2 regions of the Bacillus cereus group sp. MYBK79-1 genome follow, and region 2 is predicted to be linked to the other one. Evidence: a T-box and tRNA genes for the amino acid it is inferred to sense, from the RefSeq annotation. Region 2 holds a T-box; the other holds one or more tRNA genes.

Region 1 (8,661 bases), on a different contig from region 2:
TCGCGCCTTGTTATTTTATTATGCAGCGTTGTCTACTAAGAAGTCTACAGCTTTACGCACTTTAAGGTCTTCAGATAAAGCGTCTACGCTTCCAAGAGCTTGCTTGATAGCGTCTACTGGCATACCGTACATTTCAGCCATTTTTTCAACTTCTGCAGTTACTTCTTCTTCAGTAACTTCGATGTTTTCAGCTTCAATGATAGCTTCAAGAACAAGGTTGATTCTTACGCGTTTTTGAGCGTCTTCTTTCATTTGCTCTTTTAACTTGTCAGCGTCAGTACCTGTGAATTGGTAGTAAAGCTCAAGGTTCATACCTTGTTGGCTTAAACGTTGCTCGAATTCACGAACCATACGATCTAACTCAGTGTCGATCATAGCTTCTGGAATCTCGATTTCAGCGTTAGCAGCAGCTAATTCTACTACTTCGTCACGTACTTTGTGCTCAGCTTCGTGCTTTTTGCCTTCTTCTAAGTTTGTACGAAGTTTTGTTTTTAATTCATCAAGAGTTGCAACTTCTTCGTCAGCTTCTTTAGCGAACTCGTCGTTTAACTCAGGAAGTTCTTTTGTTTTGATTTCGTGAATTGTTACTTTGAATGTAGCTGGTTTACCAGCTAATTCAGCAGCGTGGTACTCTTCTGGGAATGAAACTTCAACTTCTTTAGAATCACCAGATTTAAGACCAATTACTTGCTCTTCGAAACCAGGGATGAAAGTACCAGAACCGATTGCAAGAGAATAGTTTTCGCCTTTTCCGCCTTCAAATGCTTCGCCATCAACGAAACCTTCGAAGTCGATTACAGCTGTATCACCGTTTTCAACAGTTCCTTCTTCTTTAACAACTAGTTCAGCTTGACGCTCTTGTAAAGATTTTAATTCGTTCTCTACATCTTCGTCAGTTACAGTTGTTTCAACTTTTTCTACTGCTAAACCTTTGTACTCCCCTAATTTAACTTCAGGTTTCACTGTAACTTTTGCAGTGAAGATAAGGTTAGCATTTTTTTCGAACTTCTCGATGTTGATTTCAGGATGATCAACTGGGAAGATACCAGCTTCATCAATCGCTTCACCATATGCTTTTGGTAAGATGATATCTATAGCATCTTGATATAAAGATTCGATACCAAAGCGTTGTTCGAATAACGGACGAGGCATTTTTCCTTTACGGAAACCTGGTACGTTGATTGTTTGTACTACTTTTTTGAACGCAGCGTCGATAGAGTTGTTTACTTCTTTAGCATCAACTTCGATTGTTAAAACGCCTACGTTACCTTCTAATTTTTCCCATTTTGTAGCCATTTATTCTTTCCCTCCAACTATAATAATGTATGCACATACCTCTATAGATTAAAATCTTCATTATCTCTTTTTTGAAATAACAAAAGTACAAATAATCCTCTAGCAAAAGCTTTCAGATATAATGTTCCAATCTACTAATTGCCTAAAAGACAACTACGGTATATTTTGTTCGAGAATAATATGAAACATATTAAGTAAGAGAATTACACTTCTCTTCTCTTACAAACAGGCAGATTTCTGCCTTTTGCAACCCTTACATTATAACATAGAATATGCTCGTTTCAAGAACCGAACGATTCTTTTTCATAATTATACGGGCAAATATCCTTCTCTTTCAACACGTAATAACCATTGATAGGCAATATGAAACTCTTCTAATTCAATATTATACGCTGTCATAAGTTCTTCTTCATCAATAGTCAATCCGAAACGCTTTCTTCCAATTCTCTCTAAAACAGCAGCCCAAATCTCCACTTTATCCATTAATAGAGCGAATGGGAAAACGCTAATTCGCAATTCTTTCCAATATGTAACCATCGCATCAAATATATCGGGATATTTTTGCTCTAATCGGCTTGATAATGTATGTATAATGTTATCGGATTGCTCCTCATTATGACCTGTAAATGCTGGAATCACCTTAATCGTATTCCCAAACTTTTCTACCTCTATCTCTTCTTCTATTTGATTTTCTATCATTTTATATAAAATAGAAGTTTTCAAATAAGGGTGCTGTTTTTCGTCTATTAAAAATTTCTTTAAAACAGGTAATGCAAGATCCAAGTCTCTTAACGAAAGTTGCTGAATCGCTCTTAGCTTTTGCCCAAAGTTTTCTCCAAACATTTCATTAGTAAACTCATCCAATTCAAAATTCGAATCGACTAGTGACGTATCTACTTCATTTAACATACCTTCTGCAAATAAAGCGAGCTGTGCTAATTTTTCCTTTTGCTCAGGCATTACATCTTTCGTTTGCAAAACCTTTTCAACGATTTCAATGACACCTTCATAATCATTTGTTTGAACTAAAATCGTCACATATGTTTCAAGAATATCACCAAATAATACAGCCCCTGTTTCAAGTAACTGTTCACATTTGTCTTTCGCTTCTTCCATATGTTTTAATTCTAACAAACAAATAACAGAAGCGAGTTCCGTTTGTTCCGTTTCTGCATTATACTGACGTAATATTTCAAAGCAGCGCAATGCATCTTCGAATTTCCGCTCTTTCAGTGCTAAAAAACCTTCATCAATATATCGCTCTGATAGTTGCGGAAACAATACGACCGTATTTTCTTTTTTATCCATACGTCCGCCTCTTTTTCTAGATTTTAATTATCTTTAAAGTAAATATATCAAATGAGTAATAAGAACACAACATCCCAAAACCCTTTATTTGAAATATAGAAATATTTAATTTTTATATTTCAATATAAACAAATCCTTACTAAAAATTAAAAATGCGCAAATAAAAATCCTCAGCAATTAAAGCAGAGGATTCATCATTAATGGAAAGCTTTTATAATAGTGGGGTATATAACAAGGGTAATAATTTGGAGAACAATAATTGCCATAACAATCATGCTACAATAGAAGATTGGTTTACTTCGCTTCATTAAAAACATAATAATAAGCATCGTACAAGCAAACAAACTTAAGAAGAACAAACTCGTTGTCGAACTAAGTATACCACTCGGGACAAAGAACAATAACACTACACTACAAGTACCTATAATTCCAAATAACCATTCCATTCATTCACTCATTCCCTTTCCCTCTCATGGCAGTTTTTTTACTAAGCGATTAAATGTTTTACAACATCAACTACATACGTTAATTTCTCATACGCTACAAATCCAAAAGCAACTGTTAAACCCGTTACGATTAACCCTTTCATCATTTCTTCCTCCTCGTTTTATCGTTGTTACCTTCATTATAGAGGATTAGCAATTTGTTACCATCGAACTTCCTTACAGTTACCTTACAGAATTGTAAGATTTCAAAAAAGGCATAAAAAACAACTTATATCACTTGAGGGGACTTCATGGAATTTCTCTATAATCACTTGCAAAATCAACTTTTTTCTCAGCACCTTTTTACATATTTTTAAATAACATTCGTTACTTTTCTCAACTTACCTTCAAATGTTTTTAATTATAAGAAAACACTTTATTAAAATCGTGTTAATATATTTTTGTACAATCAAAAATTTAAAAGGGGGATTATATATGTTTAAAAAAATGGCTGCAGATGTATTAGGACTAAGTGATGTAGGATCTGTCATCACACCGAAAGATTACGATAAAGTTGATGCTGATGATTATGTGATGCATGAAGACGGGGAGAAAATTTATTTTCTAATTAAATCAAAATCAGATGAATATTGTTTCACAAACAAAGGATTAATCCACCTAGATGGCACAAGCGCAACAAGTAAAAAACGTACACTACGCCGCTTTAGCTATAGTAAATATCAAATTAAAAACGTAGCACTTGAAACTGCTGGAACGATTGATTTAGATGTAGAAATCAAGTTCCAAATGGGTGATGAGCATTATTCAATTGATGTTCATAAAAAACATATTGAAGAATTAAAAGATTTATATAAAGCTTTACTTAAAATAGAAGAAATCTCATACGACAACGATATTACATTGCAGTATGCACATAAAAGTCTAGATATGGCATCTAACGCTTTCAGCCGTATTTCAAACCCACAAGTAAATTTAGCAGAGCAGTTTAAAGAAATGAACGAAATCGCCTTTAACTGGCTCGTTGATACGAAGAAACAATATAATGTGAAAGATTATGGTTTTGTCTTTGAGAAGTTTATTAATAACTGAACAAGAAACCCTTGTTATCAAAAGATAACAAGGGTTTCTTGTTCCAGGAGAGATTTGAACTCCCGCCCCGCCCATTTCCGCACTATTTTATATATTTTGATCGCAGTCTTAATATATCTTCCTCTTCTCGAATGCCTGCCGATCCCTTCCTCACATTTTTTACGACAGTCCAATCTGGGTTAGTTTCATCACCGATGTTCTGTACTGTAAAGTTGCCATCACCATATTTCCGGTGACCTTCTGCCAACTTCTCCGTTAAATCATTCTCATTTGATCTCGCCATTTTTGCGCCATCTCCCTTTTTTATACAACCTTCTTAAACTGTCCAGCCAATCACACGTCCAGTCAATTGGAGATTCTCACTTTCCGCTTCTATTAATTGTAACACACTGCCGGGGATAAGTTCCGATAACGGCTGCTCAATCGTACTAGAATGGTAAAAAGTTTTATACCATTCTAAGTGATTAATTAGGGGAATCTGGATATGGATTTGAGTTCCATCATAAACCTATTGATTCTTTAAATTAAATAAGAGGAATAGGGCGCATAAATGGCGCTCTTTTCTTAATGTACTTCAATCTGTAATATATAATAATTATCATATATTACGTTATATTTTACACCTCTTGCACATACATCAATTTATAGACAAACAAAAAACCTTGTTATCAAAAGATAACAAGGTTTTTTTAGCGTCCCAGGAGAGATTCGAACTCCCGACCGTACGCTTAGAAGGCGTATGCTCTATCCGGCTGAGCTACTGGGACATGGAGCGGGTGAAGAGAATCGAACTCTCGACCAGAGCTTGGAAGGCTCTTGTTTTACCACTAAACTACACCCGCATATGTTATTTTATTTTTCTTCGTTAGCGCTGTTGCCCTATCGACAATATTTATTATATGTATAACCATACATAAAGTCAACACCTTTTTTAAAAGAGGATAATTTTTCTTATCCTCTTTTAAAAAGTGCTTGTTCAACTAGTTGTCCGTCTAATGTTTCAAAACGAACTTCCATTTGCTTTTCATCCATTTCTAATAAAGCAAATGTCTTTTCTACACGCTGACGTGGCAATAAAATACTGCCTGGATTAATAAATAATACGCCGTCGATTAATTCCGCACCTAATACGTGAGAGTGTCCGAAGCATGCAACTTGCGCCCCTACCTCTTCTGCATGGTACGCTAATGTTTGTAATGTCATTTTCACGTTATGACGATGTCCGTGCACAACTACGAAACGAATGCCATCTACATCAGTTACAATTTCATCTTGAAAGTTAGCATAATCACAGTTCCCTTTTACAACATGGAAACCTTGCAGCTCTTCATGAGCAGGCGTTAGCTCTGAATCACCGCAATGAATCATGACATCTACTTTTCCTTCATATTTCTCTTTCAACTGCTGTAATTCCTTCACAGAGCTATGACTATCGCTTACGATTAAAGCTTTCATCAATCTCTCTCCCTTATTCTCCTAAAAACCATTCAGGGATTTTTTCTTCTAGCTTACGAAGAGCACGTCCGCGGTGACTAATGGCATTTTTCTCATCTGAACTTAGTTCCGCCATTGCTTTTTTATATTCTTCCACATAAAAAATCGGATCATATCCAAAGCCGTTTTCTCCGCGGCGCTGTTCTAAAATATACCCTTCGCACGTCCCGTTTACAATGACAGGCTTTTTATCACCTTCAGGGAAAGCCACTGCTAATGCACAGTAGAAGCGAGCTTTACGCTTTTCAAACGCTACTTCATTTAATTCTTGTAATACTTTATCAATATTCGCTTGATCGTCTTTCGGCTCTCCAGCAAAACGAGCTGAATACACGCCTGGTTTTCCATTTAAAGCATCTACAATAAGACCTGAATCATCTGCAATTACGATTGCATTCAACTGTTTGCTCAGACTATCCGCTTTTAAAATCGCATTTTCTTCAAATGTTTCACCAGTTTCTTCGACTTCTTCAATATGAGGAAAATCATGTAATGATTTTACTTCTAAATCAAATCGCTCAAATAACTCAGCAAATTCTCGTACTTTCCCCATATTTTTCGTCGCTACAACAACTTGTTTCATACTTTCCACCTCTACTCTATATGAGATACGATGTCACCTAACGCTTCTTTTTGCATGTCAATCAGTTGGAAAATACCTTTTTCTGCAGCATCAAGTAATTCATTTAACTGCGCTCTGCTAAACGTCGCTTCTTCTCCAGTTCCTTGCACTTCAACAAACTGACCTTTTCCAGTCATAATTACGTTCATATCAACGTCTGCTTTAGAATCTTCTGCGTAGTTTAAATCTAAAACAACACCTTGCTCTTCAACAATCCCTACTGAAGTTGCGGCTAAATAATCTTTCACTGGAATTTTAGATACTTTTTCTGCTTGTAATAACTTCTCAAACGCTAATACCATTGCTACATATGCACCTGTAATAGAAGCAGTTCTCGTTCCACCATCCGCTTGAATAACATCACAATCAATCCAAACTGTTCTTTCACCAAGTGCTTCTAGGTCAACTACCGCACGTAATGCTCGTCCAATTAAACGCTGGATTTCCATTGTACGTCCTGTTACTTTCCCTTTACTTGATTCCCTTATTGTACGTTGTTCTGTTGCACGTGGAATCATCGCATATTCAGCTGTTACCCAGCCCTTTCCTTCTCCACGCATAAAGGGCGGGACACGCTCTTCAATTGTCGCTGAGCAAATTACCTTTGTATCCCCAACTTCAATTAATACTGATCCTTCTGGATTTTTTAAATAATTCGTATGAATATGTATACGGCGTAATTCTGTTTTCTCTCTACCATCTACTCGCATAAAAATAACCTCCTCATAACTACTTGTTAGTATAGCCAAATTTAAATGTATGATATGTATACAATAAAAGAAGAGGAACCCAAAAAGCAATTCCCCTTTCTTACTTAAGTATATCAAATTATTGACGATTAAAAACTACCTGTATTCACGTTTTCTGGACGATCGACAGGTTTTATTAACTTTCCGCCCTTTTCATCTATAAGATTTGCTTTACCATTTACTTCAATAGAAACACTTTTCACGCCTTTCTTTTCTGTTAAAGATAAAACTAACGACTTCAATACGTAATTTGAAACCATATTTTTATCTGGGTTTATAAATATATTTTCGTTAAAGTTTAATGTAAGATTTCCATCTTGTAATTTCGGGTTCGTAATAAGCTTAACTCCTGGATTAAAATCATTTAGAAGCGACTGATGAATCGGTCCTTTTACAAGCTCATCTATAATTGCTGCATAATCATTTTCTTTTCCTTCTACAACGCGGCGTGTTACCGGTACGTAGTATTGCTGTTTATTATTATTTTGTGCCATAAAATAAAGTGTAACCGGTTTTGTATTTGTTACATCCGCTACTTGCTCGTCATCGAAGTTGATACCGTTAGCACGGCTCACTCCTTCACCAAGCGGCGTACCCCCAACAGGCATCTTCGCCAATTTCTCACCATTTATTTGGAACTGCACTTGTTTTATTTCTTTAAATTGCGTCAACGTCCACGCTATTGACTCAACAATTTGACGTTCTTCTTCTTTTGCATAGTTTTTCATTTCATTAGAGAAATCAATGACTGCCGTCCCATCTTTTTTCAAATTTAGGGTCATCGATGTATTCGCTGGAATGACTGCACGGAACCCATTCGGTAATAAATTCGTTACCGGTCCATCTTTCACAAGGTACTCTAACGTTTGCTGAATAACCTCATTGACTTTTGGAGTAGGTACAGCTAACGTTTGCGGTACAACATAACCATTTTTATCAACAAGGTATAGTTCTCTATTTACCATTTGTCCTTGCTTATCTTTCTTAGCTACTTCTTTCTTTCCACCCTCTGTATACGTAACTTGTTTTGGCGGATCAATTTGTTCCGTTGCTTTCTCCTGATTTATAAAGCCACACCCTGTTAGTAAAACAGCGCTCACAGTAGCACCAACAACCCATTTAAAAGTGGATTTAGGCATGCCATTCCCCCCTAAAATCTAAGTTTGTACTATTATGTATACGAGCTGTTTCATGTTTTAGAACTAGCTGTCCGGCAAATAGCGGGATAAAGTGAAACTTTAATCAGTGGGGGTTTTCTCCATCCCCCACTGATTATTAGCCCTCACCAATCGGACTTTTATGGGCAGCCCGACCCCCACCTAAATTCTTTGCTTTCGCTGAATTTTGAGGTGGGGGTCTTACTGCCCATTAAAGCGTGATAAACAAAAAACTCCTGATTTCTCAGGAGCTCACTTATATAAATTCTACTATTATTCTTTTTCTAAATAAATATGTTTCACATTTTCAATCGGTTGACCGAACCATTTTGATGCAATTTCTTTAAATAGGCCTATTTTCCCTGTTGTTAAGAAGAGATGATCACTTTGTTCCTCTCCCTCATTCAACATTTTACTATGGTATAAAATTGTACTTACTTCGCGCGCCGTTTCATCACCTGAACTAATAAGTTGTACTTTATCTCCCATTACTTTTTTAA
Region 2 (8,326 bases):
AACTCTGTTTGTGGTTGTGCAGCTGGTTTAGCACGCCCATCAGCAGGTCAAGCAGTTGTTCGTGCTGAAAAACAACCTGATCATCTTGTAACTGTATTCGCAGGTCAAGATAAAGATGCTACTGCAAAAATGCGTGAATACTTCGGAGAAATCCCTCCATCTTCACCATCTATGGCATTGCTAAAAGGAAAAGAAGTTGTTCACTTCATTCACCGTCATGAAATTGAAGGTGCAACTATGGACGAAATTATTACAAACTTAGAACAAGCTTTCGAAAAGAATTGCTAAAGAAGGGGGAGAGTAAATCTCCCTCTTTTCTTTATATAGAGGTGAAAAAATGATCGTAACAACAGCAGGAAGAACAAACAAAGAAATGACAGAGTATGCAAACGAGGTAGCGGCAGAATTAAATGGTTCATTCGTTAAACGTAATGATATACCAGTACATAAACTGCATGAGCAATATGGACAAGATGTACTCGTTGTAGGGAAAAATCGATTAGCTATTTATCCAAAAGGAACGGAAGAGTCGTTTTTCTTTCATCCAAACTCAGCGATGTTTCGTGTGAAAAGACTAATGCGCGGAGAACATGACCCGTTTGTACAAGCCACACAATTAGAGAGTGGAATGACAGTGTTAGATTGTACGCTCGGTATGGCATCAGATAGTATTGTAGCTAGTTATATTGTTGGTGAAAACGGAAAAGTAACGGGACTTGAAGGCAATGAATATATGGCTTATATTATGGGAAATGGTTTAAAAACATGGTCTTTATCCGTTTCTGAAATTGATGAAGCAATGAAACGAATCGATGTGAAGCAAACGGAGCATTACACATTTTTAACACAATGTGAAGATAATAGTTATGATGTTGTGTACCTTGATCCAATGTTTGAAGAAACTGTTATAGAATCAGATGGAATAAAAGGATTAAAACACTTCGCTTTGTATCATGATATTACTGACGAAACAATTGCAGAAGCGAAGCGTGTGGCGAGAAAGCGTGTCGTTTTGAAAGATCATTTCCGTAGTTCTAGATTTGAAAAACACAATTTTCACGTATATAAAAGAAAAAGTGCTAAGTTTCACTTTGGTGTAATTGACCCTTGCTAATTGTTTGAAAAGATGTATAATAAGCAATAATTAATTAAATATATTGTCGGTGATGAAGAGAGTAGTCTTTTTTAGAAGGAAAGCGAGCTAGGGATGGTGTGAGCCTAGTGCGGAAGAAAAAGATGAAGCGCACTTCGGAGATGCTTCTTGAACGAATAGTAGAGTAAGCCGAGGCCCCCTGTCCTCGTTATAAACGGGAAAGTGGTTCGTAATGAACAACAAGGGTGGTACCACGGGTTTAAACTCGTCTCTTTTTAGAGACGAGTTTTTTGTGTTTTAAAAAATAAGGAGGTTATATAGTATGGATTATAAAACGCAGTTTGGGGAAAGTTTATCCGTTATTTTTACGAATGCATTAACACAAAATCAAATTTTAGATTTAATTGAAACACCGAAACAAGATGAATTCGGTGATGCAGCATTTCCGTGTTTTTCACTTGCAAAGCAATATAAAAAATCACCAGCTAGTATCGCAAAGGAAGTTGCGGAGAAATTAAATGATCCATTTTTTACGAAAGTAGAGGCCGTTGGTCCTTACGTAAATGTATTTTTTAATCGTGAAACTGTAAGTGATGATGTATTAAAAACGATTTTAGCTGAGAAAGAAGAGTACGGTCAAAATCACTTTGGATGTGAAAAAACTGTAGTACTTGATTATTCCTCTCCTAATATCGCGAAACCTTTCTCAATGGGGCATTTACGTTCTACAATGATTGGAAATTCACTGAAACATATCGCTGAAAAATGTGGTTATGAAGTTGTAGGAATTAATTATATTGGGGATTGGGGAACACAGTTTGGAAAGTTAATTACCGCTTATAAAAAGTGGGGAAATGAAGCAGTAGTTAAAGAGGATCCAATACGTGAACTATTTAAGTTATACGTTCAATTCCATGAAGAGGTAAAAAACGACGAAGGACTAGAAGAAGATGGACGTGCTTGGTTTAAGAAATTAGAAGAAGGTGATGAAGAAGCTGTTGAGCTTTGGAATTGGTTCCGCCACGAATCTTTAAAAGAATTTTCTCGTATTTATGAACTTCTCGGTGTTGAATTTACTAATTTTCAAGGAGAAGCTTTTTATAATAACTTAATGGAAGATTTTATTGGGATTTTAGAGGAGCATGATTTGCTTGAAGAGTCAGAAGGCGCGTTAGTCGTTAATTTAGAAGGCGAGGGAATGCCTCCGTGCTTAATAAGAAAATCTGATGGTGCGACGATTTACGCAACGCGTGACTTAACGGCAGCGTTATATCGTCAAAACACATATGCGTTTGATAAAGCGTTATATGTAGTTGGTCCAGAACAAAGTTTACATTTTAATCAATTTTTCACTGTATTAAAAAAGCTTGGTTACAATTGGGTTGATGGCATGGAACATGTACCGTTTGGATTCATTTTAAAAGACGGTAAGAAAATGTCGACACGTAAAGGAAGAGTTATTTTACTTGAAGAAGTACTTGAGGAAGCCATAGACCTTGCAAAACAAAATATTGAAGAGAAAAATCCAAACTTAAAACAAAAAGAAGAAGTAGCAAAGCAAGTCGGTGTAGGGGCAGTTATTTTCCACGATTTGAAAAATGAGCGTATGCATAATATCGAATTCTCATTAGAAAATATGCTGAAATTTGAAGGGGAAACAGGACCGTACGTACAGTACACGCATGCACGAGCTTGCTCTATTTTAAGAAAAGAAAGTGTAGAATTTGAAACGTGTACGTTTGCATTAAAAGATGACCATAGTTGGAGCGTCGTAAAATTACTGAATAAGTTCCCACAAGTAATTGAGACAGCCTTCAACAAAAATGAGCCATCAATCATTTCAAAATACGTATTAGATGTAGCACAATCGTTTAATAAATACTACGGTAATGTTCGTATATTAGAAGAGAGCGAAGAGAAAGACAGCAGACTTGCATTAGTGTATGCTGTGACAGTTGTATTAAAAGAGGGATTACGTTTACTTGGGGTGGATGCTCCTGAGGAGATGTAAAATAAATAGGTATACGTATCATAGTAGATATGTATGCCTATTTATTTTTATAGAAAATGTGAAAGCAGAAGTTTTATTTTATTAACTCTAAACTTTTCTAGAATTGTTTCAAGTGTAGGAATGTCCGTATTAAATGGAGAATTGTAATGTCATATATATAAAGGAGGCGTTAAATTTGGAAACGTACGATTGGAATAGTAAAATAATATATTTAAAAAATACGAGAGATTTATATTACAATGACGATTATGTAAGTTTTTTAGTAAATATAGTTTGGAAGATTTCTAAGCCAGTACATATCGTTGATTACGGTTGTGGATATGGTTATTTAGGCTTAATATTAATGCCATTACTTCCAGAAGGTTCAAAGTATACAGGTATTGATAGCGGAGAAAGATTACTAGCTGAAGCGAGAGATTTGTTTCGCTTACTTCCGTATGAGTCACGATTTCTTGAGGGGGATGCTACAGAAATTGAATTGAACGATACATACGATATAGCAATCTGTCATGCTTTCTTATTACATATAAGTTTACCAAAAGCAATGCTACAAAAAATGATGCATTCAGTTAAAAAGGGCGGAAAAATAATTTGTTTTGAACCACATTGGATATCAAATATGTCGTCATACTTTTTAGATGGAGAGAATCAATCGGAAATTATTAGGCTAGGAGCTTTGCAGAAGTTATTTGAAAGTGACACGCAGAGAAGCGGAAAAGATGGAAATATTGGTATGAAAATACCGATGTTTTTAAGTGAACTAGGCGTAAAAAACATTGAATGTAGAGTAAGTGATAAAGTGAACTTTTTAGATCCTAATATGCATCATAATGATAAAGAAAAATTGTATCACTCATTAAAAGAAGAGGGGATTGCAGGGAATCCAGGTGATAAACAGCAATTTATAGAACGTTTAATGGCTAGAGGATTAACATATGATGATGCGCTAGCTCAATATAAAGTTGAAATCCGATTTTATAAAGTTTTTCATCTACATTCCTCTTTAGTATATGCCCCGAATATGAAAATTACCTTTGGTGACATAGAATGTTAAAAGGCAGCAATTTATTGAGAATTGTCATTTTTTTCGGTAAGTCGATATCCACCGTATAATCGCTGATATATTTAAATTATCGCCGATATAATTTCATGTACTGATTTGAGCTTCCAAAAGATAAGATCCTCATGTTACGTTATTCCATTTAATCAAACAAAATATGGAGAAAAACAATCATTTTTACTATATTTTGTTATAAATTCGAATAATATTAAATAATACTATCCATTATAGGAGATTTTAGTTGAATACCTACAATATGATGTGTAAAATCTAAGCAAGTAGCAGTGCAAAAAATTATTCGAGGTGAATACATGCTAGATTTTAAGCAGTTAGATGCTTGTTTGAAAGACAAGAGATTTATAGATGGATTACAGGAAATAAATAATGAAATTTCATATATAAAAGAAAAGAATACTTTATCTTATTTGAAGAGTTGGCTTGCTAATATTCCTTCACATAAGGAGTTTGATATATTAATACGTCTTACTGATGAAGGGCTTATGCACCAATACAGTTCATTCCTCATTCGCTACGCCTACAAAAAATTCCCAAATATGAGAACGCTCTCTTTATATTGTGATGAGTTAATTGATGAGCGGAAAATACTTGAAGTAGAACAGTTGTTAAAAGATTCATTAGAAGAGGTAAATAAAGAAGAGATAGAAGTTGATCTTTTAGCGAAAACATATTTTACGTTAGTACGATGTTTGTTAGAAATGAAACGAAATGAAGAAGCGCTTATTTATATGCAAAAGGCAGAGGAGTACAGTGCACGTGCCGTATTTGATAAATGGGGTTACGTCTATATGCATACAGGTGAATGGGAGAAAGCAGAAGAACAATTTATAGCTGGCATGCAGCATAAAGATTGTGAAGAGTTATCTACTTATTTATTAGCACAGTTATATGCAAATAAAGGGGAACAAAAACGTGCATTACAGCTAATTGATGATGCAATTGTAAAGTTCCCGCAAGTACCATATTTTCATTTTGAAAAGGTGAAATATTTATTAGATTTAGGGAAGTATGAAGAAGTGTTAGACGTAATAGATAACATAAATAATCAGCTTCCTTATCATGCGTATAAAACTTACTTTGTACATTTACGTGCAGAAGCGCTTTACAAAATGAATAAACTTGTAGATTTACAACAGTTATTAAAAGAAGAAACAAGTTTAAAAGAGTCTTTATATCATAATTTAGAAAAAAATCCAGATGGCCAAAAGGTTCACTTACCGATAGTTCCCATTGTACAAAAGGATAATTATTGTGTGCCGACAAGTTTAGAAATGATGTTGCAGTTATGGGGAGAAAAACGTACGCAAGATGAAATAGCAGAGTTCATTTTTGATATGACGGGCTCGAAGTTTTCAGATACTGTTTCTTATTTAGAAGATTTAGGTTATGAATATCGTTATTTTAAAGGAAATGTGGAAACTTATAAGAAATTACTCGGCGAAGGAATTCCCGTTTTATTAAGTATTGATATTGAGCATGCTTCACATGTGCAAGTGTTAGCTGGGTATGATGATAGGTTACAAGCTTTTTATGTTCAAGATCCAAACTTTATCGAACCAGTCATTGTGGAGTATAGTAAGTTACAAGAAAAATATCGTTATACAGGGTGTTTAGCGATTACGTTTGTTCCGCAAGAAAAGAAGGGACAATTATCATTTTTAAATGAGGAAGAGCATCATTATTTTAAATCCATTTTTTCTTTAACGGATCATTTAGATGAACAAGATAATGAGGGGATTCATAAGTTAGTACAATTTTTAAAAGAGACGAGTGATAATCCGAATACGTGGTTGTATACGGTTAAGCACTTAGATGTTGAAGTAGATAACGAGTTTATTATATCTTGTATTGAAAAGTTAATGGAGAAGTTTCCAAACTCAGATTTTGTTAAATTACATGGTGCACAGTGCTTTATTCGCCTTGAAGAGTTAGAAAAAGCGGGGCAAATGCTTGCGAGTGTTGAGAAGAAAAATAATCGTGCTTTATATCATTTAATAAACGGAAGGTATGCTTTTGAGCAGGAAAGTTATATAGAAGCGATTTCAAGTTTTCGTTTCTCGTTACAATTAGACGCAGATCAGCCGATTGCTTGGAGTTTTCTCGCTTTATCGTATATGTATATCGATCAGTCTGAAAAGGCGTTACAGTTTTCTCAAGTTGCCTTGGAACGTAGTCCAGAACGATTCACTTTAACGAATCACGGGTTAATATTAATAGATTTAGAAAGATATGAAGAAGCGTATGAAATCTTTAATGATTTGTTAAAAGAATATAAAAATGAAGCACATGTATGGTATGAGCGAGCGAGATGTGCGCATCATTTAGGGAAATTATATTTAGCGATAAAAGGGCTTAAAATAGCAATTCATTTGGATAGTAATGCACCATACATTTATACGAAACTTGCGGAAATATACGAATCTGATTTGAAGGATGAAGAAAGTACGAAAGAAGTTTTATTAAAAGGTATTGAGAATTGTGACGATAAGGCACCTCTATACGTAAAGCTCGGTGATTACCATTTCCAAAATGATAGTCTGGAAGAAGCTGAAACATTGTATGCTCGTGCTTTGGAAGAAAATCATGATGATGTATACTCTCACTTCGGACTTACACAAGTTTATATGGCAAGAGAACAATATAAAGAAGCAAAAGAATATATTCTCAGTATCGAAAAACAAATTGAAAAGAGTCAAGATTTCCTTATGAACGCAGGGATGGTTTTATGGGATGCAGAGGTTGAACTTGGTGGAAGTGAAGAAGGATTTAAAGTAGCGTTGTCTAAGTTAGAGAGTGGTATAAAGCAGAGCGAATATAATGTAGCAAGTGCGTTAGATGAATATGTGAATCGAATTAAAGGAACAGTATTTGTACAAAGAGGTATAGCATTCTTAAGAACGTTACAGAAAGAAAGAAATGAAGTAAGTGAATACGGCTGTTATACAGGTATTTTATATGAATCGATTGGACAGTACGGCCAAGCGATGAAAAGATATAATAAGGCGATAGAACAAAAGGAAACGGCATTACCGTATTACCGAATTGGTGAAACACTTATGCTATTAGGGCAATTGACGGAAGCAAAACAAGCGTATGAAAGATGTTTAGAGCTTGATGGGAATTTCGTAGGTGTACATTTACAGCTTGCGGAAATATACGAAAAAGAAGAAAATCGTTCTAAAGAACAAAGTCATATGGTTCAGGCGATGAAAGAAGAGCCGTTGCATATTAATATGGAATATTTGGCACAGCTTTCAGTAGAAATGAATCTACAGAAAGAATTGCTAACTGAGCTAGAACAATTAGCAGACGAAGTACCTGAAATATGGAGATTAGATGCGGTTGCATATGTGTATGGAGCGATGGATGAAATAGATAAAGAACAAGAACAGATTGAATACGCACTACAATTAGATGGTGAGCATACAGAAGTTCTATATCATTATGCAAAAGTACTAGTGAAAAATAGAAATGCAAAAGCAATTGAAATTGCGATGAAAGTGATACAAAAAGATGCAAATAATGAACGTATATTTGATGTATATGTAAAAGCGATAGAACAACATAAGAAATGGTCTAATATACGAGATTTTCTTCATACACTAAAAGTGAAAAAGGCAGAAAGAAGTATGGCATTTATGTATGCTGCATCTGCGGTTACAGAAAGATGGATTGAACGTCAACAAAATGATCAGCCGAAGAAATCCATAATTACGAGAGCTTTTTATCGCATGAAAAACCGTGCGAAAGAAATTTCGATTATTACTACAATCATTGATTTATATGAAATTTCGTTAAAGTTAAATCAAAAAAATAGTTTGGCAGCGCAGCGATTTGCACTATTTTACGAGAATGTGACGATGAACAACGAGGCAATAGATGTATTGCAAACATCGTTAGAAAATAAATGGGATTACGATGTAGCGAAGCAGCTTGTAAATGTTTTCATAGAGTGTGAGGAAGAAGATATGTTACGGGATGCTTCAGAGTTAACGAAGCAAATGGTTCGAGAATTACCAGATGATTATGATACTCTTCTTTTACAAGCACAAGTATTGTTTAAAGCAGGGGAAGAAAGAAAAGCAGAAAAGATTACCTTACAATTAACGGAGCAAACACCGTTTGTAAATAGAGCGTTTCTTGC

What was found. A T-box is a leader RNA that pairs with one kind of tRNA and senses whether it is charged. The one in region 2 lies ahead of argS (arginine--tRNA ligase), so its partner is inferred to be a tRNA-Arg.
Region 1: it has a tRNA-Arg gene. The T-box ahead of argS (arginine--tRNA ligase) is inferred to sense a tRNA for this amino acid. The anticodon was not compared.

What each region holds. Positions count from the first base shown of each region.
Region 1 is NZ_JBQAEO010000002.1:111,067-119,727, forward strand. It holds gene tig (trigger factor) at 19-1,296, opposite strand; gene ACTFOB_RS05260 (hypothetical protein) at 1,606-2,604, opposite strand; gene ACTFOB_RS05265 (hypothetical protein) at 2,802-3,050, opposite strand; gene ACTFOB_RS05270 (PH domain-containing protein) at 3,525-4,139, shown strand; gene ACTFOB_RS05275 (cytoplasmic protein) at 4,222-4,422, opposite strand; tRNA gene ACTFOB_RS05280 (tRNA-Arg) at 4,833-4,906, opposite strand; tRNA gene ACTFOB_RS05285 (tRNA-Gly) at 4,908-4,981, opposite strand; gene ACTFOB_RS05290 (metallophosphoesterase) at 5,091-5,594, opposite strand; gene ACTFOB_RS05295 (XTP/dITP diphosphatase) at 5,608-6,216, opposite strand; gene rph (ribonuclease PH) at 6,228-6,965, opposite strand; gene gerM (spore germination protein GerM) at 7,094-8,143, opposite strand; gene racE (glutamate racemase) at 8,435-8,661, opposite strand, start outside.
Region 2 is NZ_JBQAEO010000001.1:675,629-683,954, reverse strand. It holds gene ACTFOB_RS03505 (BrxA/BrxB family bacilliredoxin) at 1-288, shown strand, start outside; gene ACTFOB_RS03500 (class I SAM-dependent methyltransferase) at 338-1,114, shown strand; T-box leader at 1,155-1,369, shown strand; gene argS (arginine--tRNA ligase) at 1,416-3,104, shown strand; gene ACTFOB_RS03490 (class I SAM-dependent methyltransferase) at 3,280-4,158, shown strand; gene ACTFOB_RS03485 (tetratricopeptide repeat protein) at 4,476-8,326, shown strand, end outside.